2 linked regions of the Streptomyces collinus Tu 365 genome follow. Each later gene encodes a partner of the first gene's protein in a complex. Links are inferred from orthologs where the notes say so. Each region holds a gene or a part of one and is shown on either strand. Other genes may lie near its edges.

The links.
Region 2: the proteins of dnaB (region 1) and dnaG are in contact, whole or in part, in a crystal structure (PDB 2R6A), measured with the Geobacillus stearothermophilus proteins. The link is inferred for Streptomyces collinus Tu 365 from one-to-one orthologs. Residues at the interface, in WP_033016901.1 of Geobacillus stearothermophilus: Ser13, Glu15, Ala16, Gln18, Glu91, Leu92, Asp94, Ala95, Val96, Pro97, Thr98, Ala99, Ala100, Asn101, Tyr104, Tyr105, Ile108; in WP_049624496.1 of Geobacillus stearothermophilus: Lys456, Leu457, Leu458, Pro459, Ala460, Asn463, Ala464, Leu467, Leu535, Leu536, Ile537, Ala538, Gln544, Glu545, Asp548, Tyr549, His552.

Annotation. Positions count from the first base shown.
Region 1 is NC_021985.1:4,370,323-4,376,532, reverse strand. What follows is about bases 2,349-5,287. They hold dnaB (replicative DNA helicase), read left to right. Parts: upstream 2,349-3,048; coding sequence 3,049-4,527; downstream 4,528-5,287. Other genes in these bases: B446_RS19075 (phosphatase PAP2 family protein), read right to left, coding at 4,567-5,287; B446_RS19085 (MATE family efflux transporter), read right to left, coding at 2,349-2,589. Also shown: B446_RS19100 (single-stranded DNA-binding protein), read left to right, coding at 1-365; rpsR (30S ribosomal protein S18), read left to right, coding at 408-644; rplI (50S ribosomal protein L9), read left to right, coding at 663-1,109; more of B446_RS19085, read right to left, coding at 1,252-2,348; more of B446_RS19075, read right to left, coding at 5,288-5,868; B446_RS19070 (serine hydrolase domain-containing protein), read left to right, coding at 6,167-6,210. UniProt on the Escherichia coli protein: The main replicative DNA helicase, it participates in initiation and elongation during chromosome replication. Travels ahead of the DNA replisome, separating dsDNA into templates for DNA synthesis.
Region 2 is NC_021985.1:2,935,590-2,941,749, forward strand. What follows is about bases 2,169-5,057. They hold dnaG (DNA primase), read right to left. Parts: upstream 4,626-5,057; coding sequence 2,712-4,625; downstream 2,169-2,711. Other genes in these bases: B446_RS12675 (RNA polymerase sigma factor), read right to left, coding at 2,169-2,547; B446_RS12685 (NAD(P)/FAD-dependent oxidoreductase), read right to left, coding at 4,673-5,057. In the rest of the region: B446_RS12670 (ABC transporter ATP-binding protein), read left to right, coding at 1-1,256; more of B446_RS12675, read right to left, coding at 1,330-2,168; more of B446_RS12685, read right to left, coding at 5,058-5,938; B446_RS12690 (deoxyguanosinetriphosphate triphosphohydrolase), read right to left, coding at 6,091-6,160. UniProt on the Escherichia coli protein: RNA polymerase that catalyzes the synthesis of short RNA molecules used as primers for DNA polymerase during DNA replication.

The sequences.
Region 1 (6,210 bases):
GCGTCATCGTGCAGGGCCGGCTGAAGCAGCGGTCCTACGAGGACCGTGAGGGCGTCAAGCGCACGGTCTACGAACTGGACGTCGAGGAAGTCGGCGCCAGCCTGCGCAACGCCACGGCCAAGGTCACCAAGACCGCCGGTGGTGGCGCTCGCGGTGGCCAGGGCGGTTACGGCGGCGGCGGTGGCGGCGGCCAGCAGGGCGGCGGCTGGGGCGGAGGCCCCGGTGGCGGCCAGCAGGGCGGCGGCGCTCCGGCCGACGACCCGTGGGCTACCGGCGCTCCCGCCGGTGGCAACCAGGGCGGCGGCGGCTGGGGCGGAGGCTCCGGCGGTTCCGGTGGCGGCTACTCGGACGAGCCCCCCTTCTAAAGGGCTCGTAACCCCACTTCTTGATCACACAGGAGATACACCATGGCGAAGCCGCCTGTGCGCAAGCCGAAGAAGAAGGTCTGCGCTTTCTGCAAGGACAAGGTCACGTACGTGGACTACAAGGACACGAACATGCTGCGGAAGTTCATTTCCGACCGCGGCAAGATCCGTGCCCGCCGCGTGACCGGCAACTGCACGCAGCACCAGCGTGACGTCGCCACGGCCGTCAAGAACAGCCGTGAGATGGCGCTGCTGCCCTACACGTCCACCGCGCGCTAAGGGAAGGGTGACCGAAAAATGAAGATCATCCTCACCCACGAGGTCTCCGGCCTCGGTGCCGCCGGCGAAGTCGTCGACGTCAAGGACGGCTACGCTCGCAACTACCTGATCCCGCGGAAGTTCGCGATCCGCTGGACCAAGGGTGGCGAGAAGGACGTCGAGCAGATCCGCCGCGCCCGCAAGATCCACGAGATCCAGACCATCGAGCAGGCCAACCAGATCAAGGCCCAGCTCGAGGGCGTGAAGGTCCGCCTGGCCGTCCGCTCCGGCGACGCCGGCCGTCTCTTCGGCTCCGTCACCCCGGCCGACGTCGCTTCCGCGATCAAGGCTTCCGGTGGCCCCGAGGTCGACAAGCGTCGCATCGAGCTCGGTGCGCCGATCAAGACCCTGGGCGCCCACGAGACGTCCGTGCGTCTGCACCCCGAGGTTGCCGCCAAGGTCAACATCGAGGTCGTCGCCGCCTGACGCCGCGCTCGGCTTGTCGAGCAGTTGAGAGAGGGGCCGCTCCCCACGGGAGCGGCCCCTCTCCGCGTCGCATGCCGGGAGAGTCCCTACGCACGGCGTGTGTTTCACGTGAAACCGGGCGGTCTCTGTCCGGGCGGTCGGCTCAGCGGGTCGCGCCGGTGACGATCCACCGTCCGGAACGGGAGCGCAGCCACAGGGTGAGCATCCTGACTGTCATCATCAGGGTCATGGCCGCCCAGAGCGCCGTCAGTCCCCCGCCCAGGGCGGGGACGAGCAGTGCCACCGGTGCGAAGACGGCCAGGGTGACGACCATTGCCCCGGCCAGGTACGGCCCGTCCCCGGCGCCCATCAGGACGCCGTCCAGGACGAAGACGATGCCGCAGACGGGCTGGGAGAGCGCCACCATCAGCAGGGCCGGTAGCGCGGCGTCCTGGACCACGGAGTCGCCCGTGAACAGCGGGAGGAACAACGGCCTGGCGGCCACCACGAGCAGTCCGAGGACGACGCCGGTGGCGATGCCCCACTGGACCATGCGACGGCACGCCTCGCGGGCGCCCTGGGTGTCGTTCGCGCCGAGGTAGCGGCCGATGATGGCCTGGCCGGCGATCGCGATGGCGTCGAGAGCGAAGGCCAGCAGGCTCCACAGGGACAGGACGATCTGGTGCGCGGCGATGTCGGCGTCGCCCAGGCGTGCCGCGACGGCGGTGGCGATCATGAGGATCGCGCGCAGCGACAAGGTGCGGACGAGCAGCGGTACACCGGCCTGGGCCGAGGCCCGGATGCCCGAGGCGTCCGGGCGCAGAGAGGCCCCGTGCCGTCGGGCGCCACGGACGACGACGGTGAGGTAGACAGCTGCCATTCCGCACTGCGCGACGACGGTGCCCCAGGCGGAGCCGGCGATGCCGAGGCCGGCGCCGTAGACCAGTCCCGCGTTGAGGCCGGCGTTGGCGACGAAGCCGCCGACGGCGACGTACAGCGGGGTCCTGGTGTCCTGCAGACCGCGCAGCACCCCGGTGGCGGCGAGGACGATCAGCATGGCCGGGATGCCGAGCGAGGAGATGCGCAGATAGGTGGTGGCGTGGGGAGCCGCGGTGGCGGAAGCGCCGAAGAGGTCCACGATGCCCGGTGCCAGCGGGAGGACGAGCGCGATGACCGCCACGCCCAGCAGCAGTGCGAGCCAGATGCCGTCCATGCCCTGACGGATGGCCGCCGGGAGGTCGCCCGCGCCGACGCGCCGGGAGACGGCGGCCGTCGTGGCGTAGGCGAGGAAGACGAACACGCTCACGGCGGTGGTGAGAAGGGCCGAGGCGACCCCGAGACCGGCGAGCTGGGCGGTGCCGAGGTGGCCGACGATGGCACTGTCCGCCATGACGAACAGGGGCTCCGCGACGAGTGCGCCGAAGGCCGGGACGGCCAGCGCGATGATCTCTCGGTCGTGCCGGCGGCGTCTGGCCTGGGGGATCGCTGGAGCCTGTGTCATGGCCACTAATCTAATCGTCCACAGGTAAGAGATGCAAAGCCTTAGAGGTCCTTACTTCGCATCCCGGCACGTGTGCATGCGCACACCGTTCGAGCCGATCTTGGCCCGACTGGGAAAGTTTTTCTTCTGCACAGGCGGTGGAGGGTAAAGAAGCAGGTCAGGGCCCTTCGATGGGCATGAGGGAGGGCTTGTTCACAGGGCTGTCCACCGGGTCGTGCACAGGTTTCGGCAGGTTCTCCACAGCATCGGGGCCGTCGTCCACATGGCCTGTGGATAACCAGATTGGCTGACGGTGCCGGGGGGCCTACCGTGGTCCGGCGCCCGCTCCTCGCGTCGACCTGGGGAAAGCCCACAAATCCGACGCGGCAGAACCGGAGTTGGGCCTCTCATTTGTCAGTGTCGTGCCGTAGAACAGAGGGCACGGCGAGGTCCGCCGCGCGGACGGGAGGAGGTGGCTCGGTGAGCATTTCCGAGCCCTTGGACGATCCGTGGGCCGACAGCGGGCCCAGCGATCGTCTGCCCGCCTCCCGCCGGCGCAGCGACGGCGGACGGGGTCGTGACGAGCAGCACGACCGGGGCCGGGAGAGCGGCGGCTGGGACGGCGGGGGCTCCTCCTTCGAGCGTGTGCCGCCCCAGGACCTGGACGCCGAGCAGTCCGTGCTGGGCGGCATGCTGCTGTCCAAGGACGCCATCGCCGACGTCGTCGAGATCCTCAAGGGCCACGACTTCTACAAGCCGGCCCACGAGACGATCTACCAGGCCATCCTCGACATCTACGCCAAGGGCGAGCCGGCCGACCCCATCACCATCGCCGCCGAGCTCACCAAGCGCGGCGAGATCAACAAGGTCGGCGGGGCGTCGTACCTGCACACCCTGGTACAGACCGTACCGACGGCGGCGAACGCCGAGTACTACGCGGAGATCGTGCACGAGCGCGCGGTCCTGCGCCGGCTGGTGGAGGCCGGCACCCGGATCACGCAGATGGGATACGCGGCCGACGACGACGTGGACGAGATCGTCAACCGCGCCCAGGCCGAGATCTACGCCGTCACCGAGCAGCGCACCAGCGAGGACTACCTGCCGCTCGGCGACATCATGGAGGGGGCCCTCGACGAGATCGAGGCGATCGGCTCGCGCAGCGGCGAGATGACGGGTGTGCCCACCGGGTTCACCGACTTCGACTCGCTGACGAACGGCCTGCACCCGGGCCAGATGATCGTCATCGCGGCCCGTCCCGCCATGGGTAAGTCGACGCTCGCGCTGGACTTCGCGCGGGCCTGCTCGATCAAGCACAACCTCCCCAGCGTCATCTTCTCGCTCGAGATGGGCCGCAACGAGATCGCCATGCGCCTGCTGTCCGCCGAGGCCCGTGTCGCCCTGCACCACATGCGGTCCGGCACGATGACCGACGAGGACTGGACCCGGCTCGCCCGCCGTATGCCGGACGTCTCGGCCGCCCCGCTGTACATCGACGACTCGCCGAACCTGTCGATGATGGAGATCCGCGCCAAGTGCCGCCGGCTCAAGCAGCGCAACGACCTGAAGCTGGTCGTCATCGACTACCTGCAGCTGATGCAGTCCGGCGGCTCCAAGCGCGCCGAGAGCCGTCAGCAGGAGGTCTCGGACATGTCCCGTAACCTCAAGCTGCTCGCCAAGGAGCTGGAGATCCCGGTCATCGCGCTCTCCCAGCTGAACCGTGGTCCCGAGCAGCGCACCGACAAGAAGCCGATGGTCTCGGACCTGCGTGAGTCGGGCTCCATCGAGCAGGACGCCGACATGGTCATCCTGCTGCACCGCGAGGACGCCTACGAGAAGGAGTCCCCCCGTGCGGGCGAGGCCGACCTGATCGTCGCCAAGCACCGAAACGGACCCACGGCGACGATCACCGTCGCCTTCCAGGGCCACTACTCCCGCTTCGTGGACATGGCCCAGACCTGATCCGGTGCGCGGTGCGCCCGGAGCCTCGCACCGGGTGTCTCAGGCGGGTTCGGGCTGCGGTTCCGGCCGGGGCGCCGGCGCGATCGCCGGTTCCCACAGCCTGGTGGTCCTCATGTAGCCGTGCACGACCGAGACCATGGCCAGCAGGAGAAGCGGTCCGAACAGCCACGGGTGAGCGGCCATCTTCTCCGGGAGATACCGGTACGACAGCAGAAGCGCGACGAACACCGTCGTGCCGTGAACAATCAGTTGAATTGCGGACCGGTCCCAGCCGCGTGCCTGGGCGCGCAATGCCGCCTCGATCGTGAGCGCGAACACCACACCGGCGATGATGTCGGCGCCGTAGTGGTAACCGAAGCCGAGCGTCGCCCCGAGCGTGGCGATCAGCCAGAAGGTGCCGGCGAATCGCAGTGCGCGCGGGCCCTTGCGGGAATGCACGAAAATCGTGGTCGCCCATGCCGTGTGGAGGCTGGGCATGCAATTGCGTGGCGTGATTCCGTCGAACGGCATGGGGTACGGGGCGTTCATGGCCGGGGTGTTCGGCCACAGGTCGGCGACCGCCCAGTGCCCTCCGTCGGGGCCGTAGGCGAAGACCGGGCCCACCACCGGGAAGATCATGTAGATGCCCGGCCCGAGCAGGCCGATCACCAGGAAGGTACGCACCAGGTGATGGCGCGGGAACCGGCCCTCCGCCGCCACGTTGCGCAGCTGGTACAGCGCGACGACGACCGCGGCCACCGCGAGCTGGATGTAGACGTAGTCGAGGACGTGGAAGCCGATGGTGCCGGTGGCCCGGACGATCCGGCCCGCGAGCCACGACGGGTCGCCCAGCGCGTGGTCGGCGGTCGCCACGTACGGGTCGAGCACCGTCGGGCGGGTCTTGGACGTGATGAGCAGCCAGGCGTCACCGGTCTTGCGGCCCGTGACCAGCAGCAGGGCCAGCCCGACGCCCTTCAGCAGTAGGACGCGCTCCGGGCCGGTGCGGCGGGTGACGGCGATGACGGCGTAGGCCAGGACGACCCACAGCGCGCCGTTGCCGAACATCATCTTGGCGTCGACCGCCCAGCGCACCAGGAAGAAGACGAGGTCGATACCGACAGCTGCGGCGGTCGCGATCCACCGTTGGCGGCGTGGCAGGACCACCATCATCAACGCCATGCTGGCGTACAGCAGCGGACCCGACTTGGGGGCGAGGAGCACTTCCTTCGCCTGGTTGGTGATCGGCCCCGGCAGGCCGTAGTGCCGTGCCGCGATCTCCAGCGCGATGAGGAACGCGAGAGTCGTCACCCCCGCGACGGCCCACAGAATCACCTGTGGTCGACGCCATGCCGAGGATGCGATGGCCCCGTTTATTCGCGAAAACGTCCGCGATGTTATCGATGTCAATTCTTCGGCCGGTTTTCTATGTCCTGGTCAGGTAATTTACTCATCGTGCTGAATGGCGTGGCCTTCCCGTGCGGCACGGGCGATGAGGGTGATCGCCATGAGTCGAACATGTTAACGGAGTGCGGCACGGGGGCCTACGGGTCCTCATAACGGCCGGGAGGGGCTCCGGGATTCGGCCGGTGGCTCGGCAGGCCCCGATTCGGGTGGAGGAAATGAACTCGACGTGGGTCGGCCCGCCCGGTGGACTAGGGGCATGACGACATACCAGGAAGAGTTGCTGCCCGGCACGCGGCGGGC
Region 2 (6,160 bases), 1.4 Mb from region 1 along the record:
TGGTGACCGTGCCGCTGTCGTTCGTGGTCGCCACCCGGGTCGGCAAGCGGTCGCAGCCGCACTTCGTGCAGCAGTGGCGCTCCACGGGCAAGCTGAACGCGCACGTCGAGGAGATGTACACCGGGCACACCCTGGTGAAGGTGTTCGGGCGGCAGGAGGAGTCGGCGAAGCAGTTCGCCGAGCAGAACGAGGCGCTGTACGAGGCCTCCTTCAGGGCGCAGTTCAACAGCGGGGTCATGCAGCCGCTGATGATGTTCGTGTCGAACCTGAACTACGTGCTGGTGGCGGTCGTCGGTGGCCTCAGGGTCGCGTCGGGCGCGCTGTCCATCGGTGACGTGCAGGCCTTCATCCAGTACTCGCGGCAGTTCTCGATGCCGCTGACCCAGGTCGCGTCGATGGCGAACCTGGTGCAGTCGGGTGTCGCCTCGGCCGAGCGGATCTTCGAACTCCTGGACGCGGAGGAGCAGGAGGCGGACCCGGTGCCGGGCAAGCGGCCGGCCGAGCTGCGCGGCCGGGTGGTCCTGGAGCACGTGTCGTTCCGCTACGAGCCCGAGAAGCCGCTGATCGAGGACCTGTCGCTGACCGTGGAGCCGGGCCAGACGGTGGCGATCGTCGGGCCGACCGGTGCGGGCAAGACCACGCTGGTCAACCTGCTGATGCGGTTCTACGACGTCTCCGGCGGGAGCATCCTGCTGGACGGCGTGGACATCCGCCGGATGTCCCGGGACGACCTGCGCTCCGGGATCGGCATGGTGCTCCAGGACACCTGGCTGTTCGGCGGCACCATCGCGGAGAACATCGCCTACGGCGCCTCGCGCGAGGTCACCCCGGGCGAGATCGAGGAGGCGGCGCGGGCGGCCCACGCGGACCGGTTCATCCGCACCCTCCCCGACGGCTACGACACCGTGATCGACGACGAGGGCACGGGGGTCAGCGCCGGTGAGAAGCAGCTCATCACCATCGCGCGGGCGTTCCTGTCCGATCCGACGATCCTGGTGCTGGACGAGGCGACCAGCTCCGTCGACACCCGCACCGAGGTGCTGATCCAGAAGGCGATGGCCAAACTCGCCGACGGGCGGACCTCGTTCGTCATCGCGCACCGTCTCTCCACGATCCGGGACGCCGACACCATCCTGGTGATGGAGAACGGTTCCATCGTCGAACAGGGCGCGCACACGGACCTGCTGGAGGCCGACGGGGCGTACGCGCGGCTGTACAAGGCCCAGTTCGCGCAGGCGGTCGCCGAGGTCGACTGATCGGACCGGCCGGGCCGGCGGGACGGACCCGGGGGCCGCTCACCGAGGTGGGCGGCCCCCCGTGCGTCCGGACTCAGTCGAGGTAGCCCCGCAGCTGGTCGGCGAAGGCGTGGTCCCTGAGCTTGTTCAGGGTCTTGGACTCGATCTGCCGAATCCGCTCCCGGGTCACGCCGAACAGCCGGCCGATCTCCTCCAGGGTGCGCGGGCGGCCGTCGGCCAGGCCGTAGCGGAGCTGGACGACCTTGCGCTCGCGTTCGCCGAGGGTGGAGAGGACCGCCTCCAGATGCTCCCTGAGCAGCAGGAACGCGGCCGACTCGACGGGTGACGCGGCGTCGCCGTCCTCGATGAGGTCGCCGAGGGCCACGTCGTCCTCCTCGCCGACCGGGGCGTGCAGGGACACCGGTTCCTGGGCGAGCCGCAGCACCTCGCCGACCCGCTCGGGCGGCAGTTCGAGGTGGGCGGCGACCTCCTCGGGCGTCGGCTCGTAGCCGCGTTCCTGGAGCATGCGGCGCTGGACGCGCACGACCCGGTTGATCAGCTCCACGACGTGCACGGGGACGCGGATGGTGCGGGCCTGGTCGGCCAGCGCGCGGGACATGGCCTGCCGGATCCACCAGGTGGCGTAGGTGGAGAACTTGTAGCCGCGGGCGTAGTCGAACTTCTCCACGGCCCGGATGAGCCCGAGGTTGCCCTCCTGGACCAGGTCGAGCATGGTCAGCCCGCGACCGACGTAGCGCTTGGCGACGGAGACCACGAGCCGCAGGTTGGCCTCGATGAGGCGGCGCTTGGCCATCCTGCCCATGACGACGAGCCGGTCCAGGTCGTGCGCGAGTCTGCTGTCCAGGTCGGGGGTGCTGCCGAGCTTCTCCTCGGCGAACAGCCCGGCCTCGACCCGGCGGGCGAGTTCGACCTCCTCGGCCGCGGTGAGCAGCGGGATGCGGCCGATCTCGCGCAGGTACTGGCGGAACAGGTCGGCGGAGGGGCCGCCGGTCTCGGCGCGGGCGGCGAGCCGTGCCGCGGCGCGCCCGGCGGTGTCGTCGAGTTCCCCGGGGCCCTCGGGTTCCTCGCTCTCCGCGGCTTCGGCGGCTTCTTCCGTGAGCGCTTCGGCGGGCGGCTCCGCCGGCTCGGCGGACGCCCCCTCCGGGTGCTGGGGGGCTCGGCCCTGGGGCGGCACGGCCACGAGGACGTCCGGCTCCGCGTCCGACTCGTCCGCGGACGTGCTGGTGGCGCTGGTACTGCCGTCGGTCTCGGTGAGGGTCTGGGTCTGCACGGGGGCGACCTCCAGGATGATCGCTGCTCAGCGGTCCGGCAGCGGCACTTCGGGAGCGGAGGACTCGGGCACCGCACCCAGTGTGGAGTACGACACATCCCCGCCACGAGGGGCGTGCGGTGACTTTTTGCGTCCGGTCCGTGACCCACTGGTGATCGTGGCGGGCAGACCGGGCGCCCGGAGCGCTAGAGCGCCTCCGCTCCCCGCTCCCGAAGGGCCTGGTCGTACTGCTGGAGGACCCACATCTCGTTCTGCACGGCGGCCAGCTCGGCGGGGTCGCCACCGGTGGACAGCCGGGTCAGCTGGGACTGGATGTCGCGGACGCGGCGCTCCACGGCGCGGCGGCGGATCTGCACCAGGACCGTGCCCGCGTACGTCTCGTCGACGGTGCGGCGCAGGATCGGCTCGACGGCCAGTTCGGTGACCATCGCGCGGACGGCGTCGTCGGGCGCGGCCTCGCGGACCCGGATCAGGTACTCCTGCGCGTCCTGGACGCCGTACTCGGCGCCGCCCGCCTCGGCGATCGCCCGGTGCACGGCCGTGTAGGGCGGGGCGGTGAACTCGTCGGCGCCGTACGCGTCGAACGCCGGGGAGACGAGTTCGGGCCGCTGGAGGGCGAGCTTGAGGAGTTCGCGTTCGGCGGCGTGCACGGGATTGCGCAGGGTGAGGGCCGGTCCGGACGGGGCCGCGGCGCGGGGGCCGGTCTCCCACGGCTGCTGGGGGCCGCGGGACTGCTGCTGCGGGCCGCCCCGGCCGCCGCCGCGCTCGCGGGCCCAGCGGGCCAGCTGGGCGACCCGCTTGACCACGAACTGGGTGTCGAGGATGCCGAGCATGCCGGCGAGTTCGACGGCGACCTCGTGCTGGGCGCCGCTGTTCTTGATGCGGGCGACGATCGGGGCGGCCTCGTCCAGGGCGGCGGCGCGGCCGGCGGGGGTGTTGAGGTCGTAGCGGGCCACGATCTGGCGGAGCGCGAACTCGAAGAGCGGGGTGCGCGGTTCGGCCAGGTCGGCGACCGCGTCGTCGCCCTTGGCCAGGCGCAGCTCGCAGGGGTCCATGCCGTCGGGCGCGATGGCGATGTAGGTCTCGGCGGCGAACTTCTGGTCGTCCTCGAAGGCGCGCAGCGCGGCCTTCTGGCCGGCCGCGTCGCCGTCGAAGGTGAAGATCACGCGCGCCGAGCCGTTGTCCATGAGCAGACGGCGCAGGATCTTGATGTGGTCGCCGCCGAAGGCCGTGCCGCAGGTGGCGATGGCGGTGGTGACACCGGCCAGGTGGCAGGCCATGACGTCGGTGTAGCCCTCGACGACGACGGCCCGGCTGGTCTTGGCGATGTGCTGCTTGGCGAGGTCGATGCCGTACAGCACCTGGGACTTCTTGTAGATCGCCGTGTCGGGCGTGTTCAGGTACTTGGGGCCGTTGTCCGCCTCGTAGAGCTTGCGGGCGCCGAAGCCGACGACCTCGCCGCCGATGTCGCGGATCGGCCACATCAGCCGGCCCCGGAAGCGGTCGATGGGACCGCGCCGGCCCTCCTGGGACAGCCCGGAGAGGATCAGTTCCTTGTCCGTGAAGCCCTTGCCGCGCAGGTAGCGGGTGAGGTGGTCCCAGCCCTGGGGGCTGTAGCCGACGCCGAAGTGGACGGCGGCGGCCTGGTCGAAGCCGCGCTCGGCGAGGAAGACCCGGCCGGTCTCGGCCTCGGGGCCGGTGGCGAGCTGCTCGGCGTACCACTGGGCGGCGATCTTGTGCGCCTCGACCAGGCGGATGCGCTCGCCGCGCTGGTGGGCGGGGTTGTAGCCGCCCTCCTCGTAGCGCAGCGTGATGCCGGCCTGGGCGGCGAGGCGCTCGACCGCCTCCGAGAAGGAGAGGTGGTCCACCTTCATCACGAAGGTGAGGGTGTCGCCGCCCTCCTGGCAGCCGAAGCAGTGGAAGAGTCCCTTGCTCGGGCTGACCTGGAAGGACGGCGACTTCTCGTCGTGGAACGGGCACAGGCCCTTGAGGTTGCCGCCGCCCGCGTTGCGCAGCTGGAGGTACTCGGAGACCACGGCGTCGATCGGGACCGCGTCCCGTACCGCCTTCACGTCCTCGTCGTTGATCCGTCCTGCCACGGGTGAATTCTACGGGGGCGGTCGGACAGTGCCGGTCCCCGTGGGGTTCAGGAGGCGAGGCCGTCGAGCGGTACGTGCGGGTCGGCGAGGGCTTCGGTGTCCACCGCGGCCCGGGAACGGATGAGCCGCTGGATGGGGTCTGTGACATCCCACACGTTCACGTTCATCCCGGCCAGGACCCTGCCCTCGCGGACCCAGAACGCGATGAACTCCCGCTTGCCCGCGTCGCCGCGGATCACCACCTGGTCGTAGGACCCCGGCGGCGCCCAGCCGCTGTACTCCATGCCCAGGTCGTACTGGTCGGTGAAGAAGTACGGCACGCGGTCGTAGGTGACGTCCTGGCCGAGCATCGCGCGGGCCGCGACCGGGCCGCCGTTCAGGGCGTTGGCCCAGTGCTCGACCCGGATGCGGGTGTCGGAGAGGGGGTGCGGGAACGCGGCGACGTCACCGGCCGCGTGGATGTCGGGGTCGGAGGTGCGCAGCCGCTCGTCCACCAGGACCCCGCCGCCGTGCGCCCGGTCGGCCAGTTCCAGGCCGGCCGCCTCGGCGAGCGCGGTGCGCGGTGCCGCGCCGATCGCGGCGAGGACGGCGTGCGCCGGGTGCTCCTCGCCGTCGTCGGTGCGGGCGGCGAGGACCACGCCGTCCTGGCCGACGATCTCGGTGAGTCGCGCCCCGAAGTGGAAACGGACGCCGTGGGCGCGGTGCACTTCCGCGAACACGTTGCCCAGCTCGGGGCCGAGGACGCCGTGCAGCGGGGTCTGCGCCGGTTCGATCACGGTGACCTCGGCGCCGTACTCGCGGGCCGCCGCCGCGACCTCCAGGCCGATCCAGCCGGCGCCCGCGATCACGAGGTGCCCGTTGTCCCGGCCGAGCGAGGTGAGGACGCCCTTGAGCCGCTCGGCGTGGGCGAGGCGGCGCAGATGGTGGACGCCCGCCAGGTCCGTGCCCGGGATGTCGAGGCGGCGGGGCTCGGCGCCGGTGGCGAGCAGCAGCTTGTCGTAGTGGACGAGGGTGCCGGCGTCGCCGAGGCGCACGGTCCGCGCGGTGCGGTCGATCCGGTCGACGGTCTGGCCGAGGTGCAGCTCGACGTCGTTCCGCGCGTACCAGGCGGGCTCGTGCACGAAGACGCTGTCCCGCTCCTCCTTGCCGAGCAGATAGCCCTTGGACAGCGGCGGCCGCTCGTAGGGGTGGTCGCGCTCGTCGCAGATCAGTATCACCCGGCCGGTGAAGCCCTCCGCCCGGAGCGTCTCGGCCGCCTTGGCGCCGGCGAGACCGCCTCCGACGATGACGAATGTCTGATCCGCGTCGACCACTTGATGCCTCCTCGTAAGGGTGCCGCCACATGCGAGCGTCCCGCACCCGGCGTGCTGCGGGAAGGGGGTGTGACCCGATCAGGCCACCCTTGGTCACTTTCCCTTCGGATATGCCCCGCCTCGGACATGTCCCGCTTCGGACATGCCCCGTCTCAGCCGCGCCCCGTCAGTCTCGCGTGCAGCGAGCGGGCGGAGGCGTCGGTGAGGGAGGCGATCTGGTCG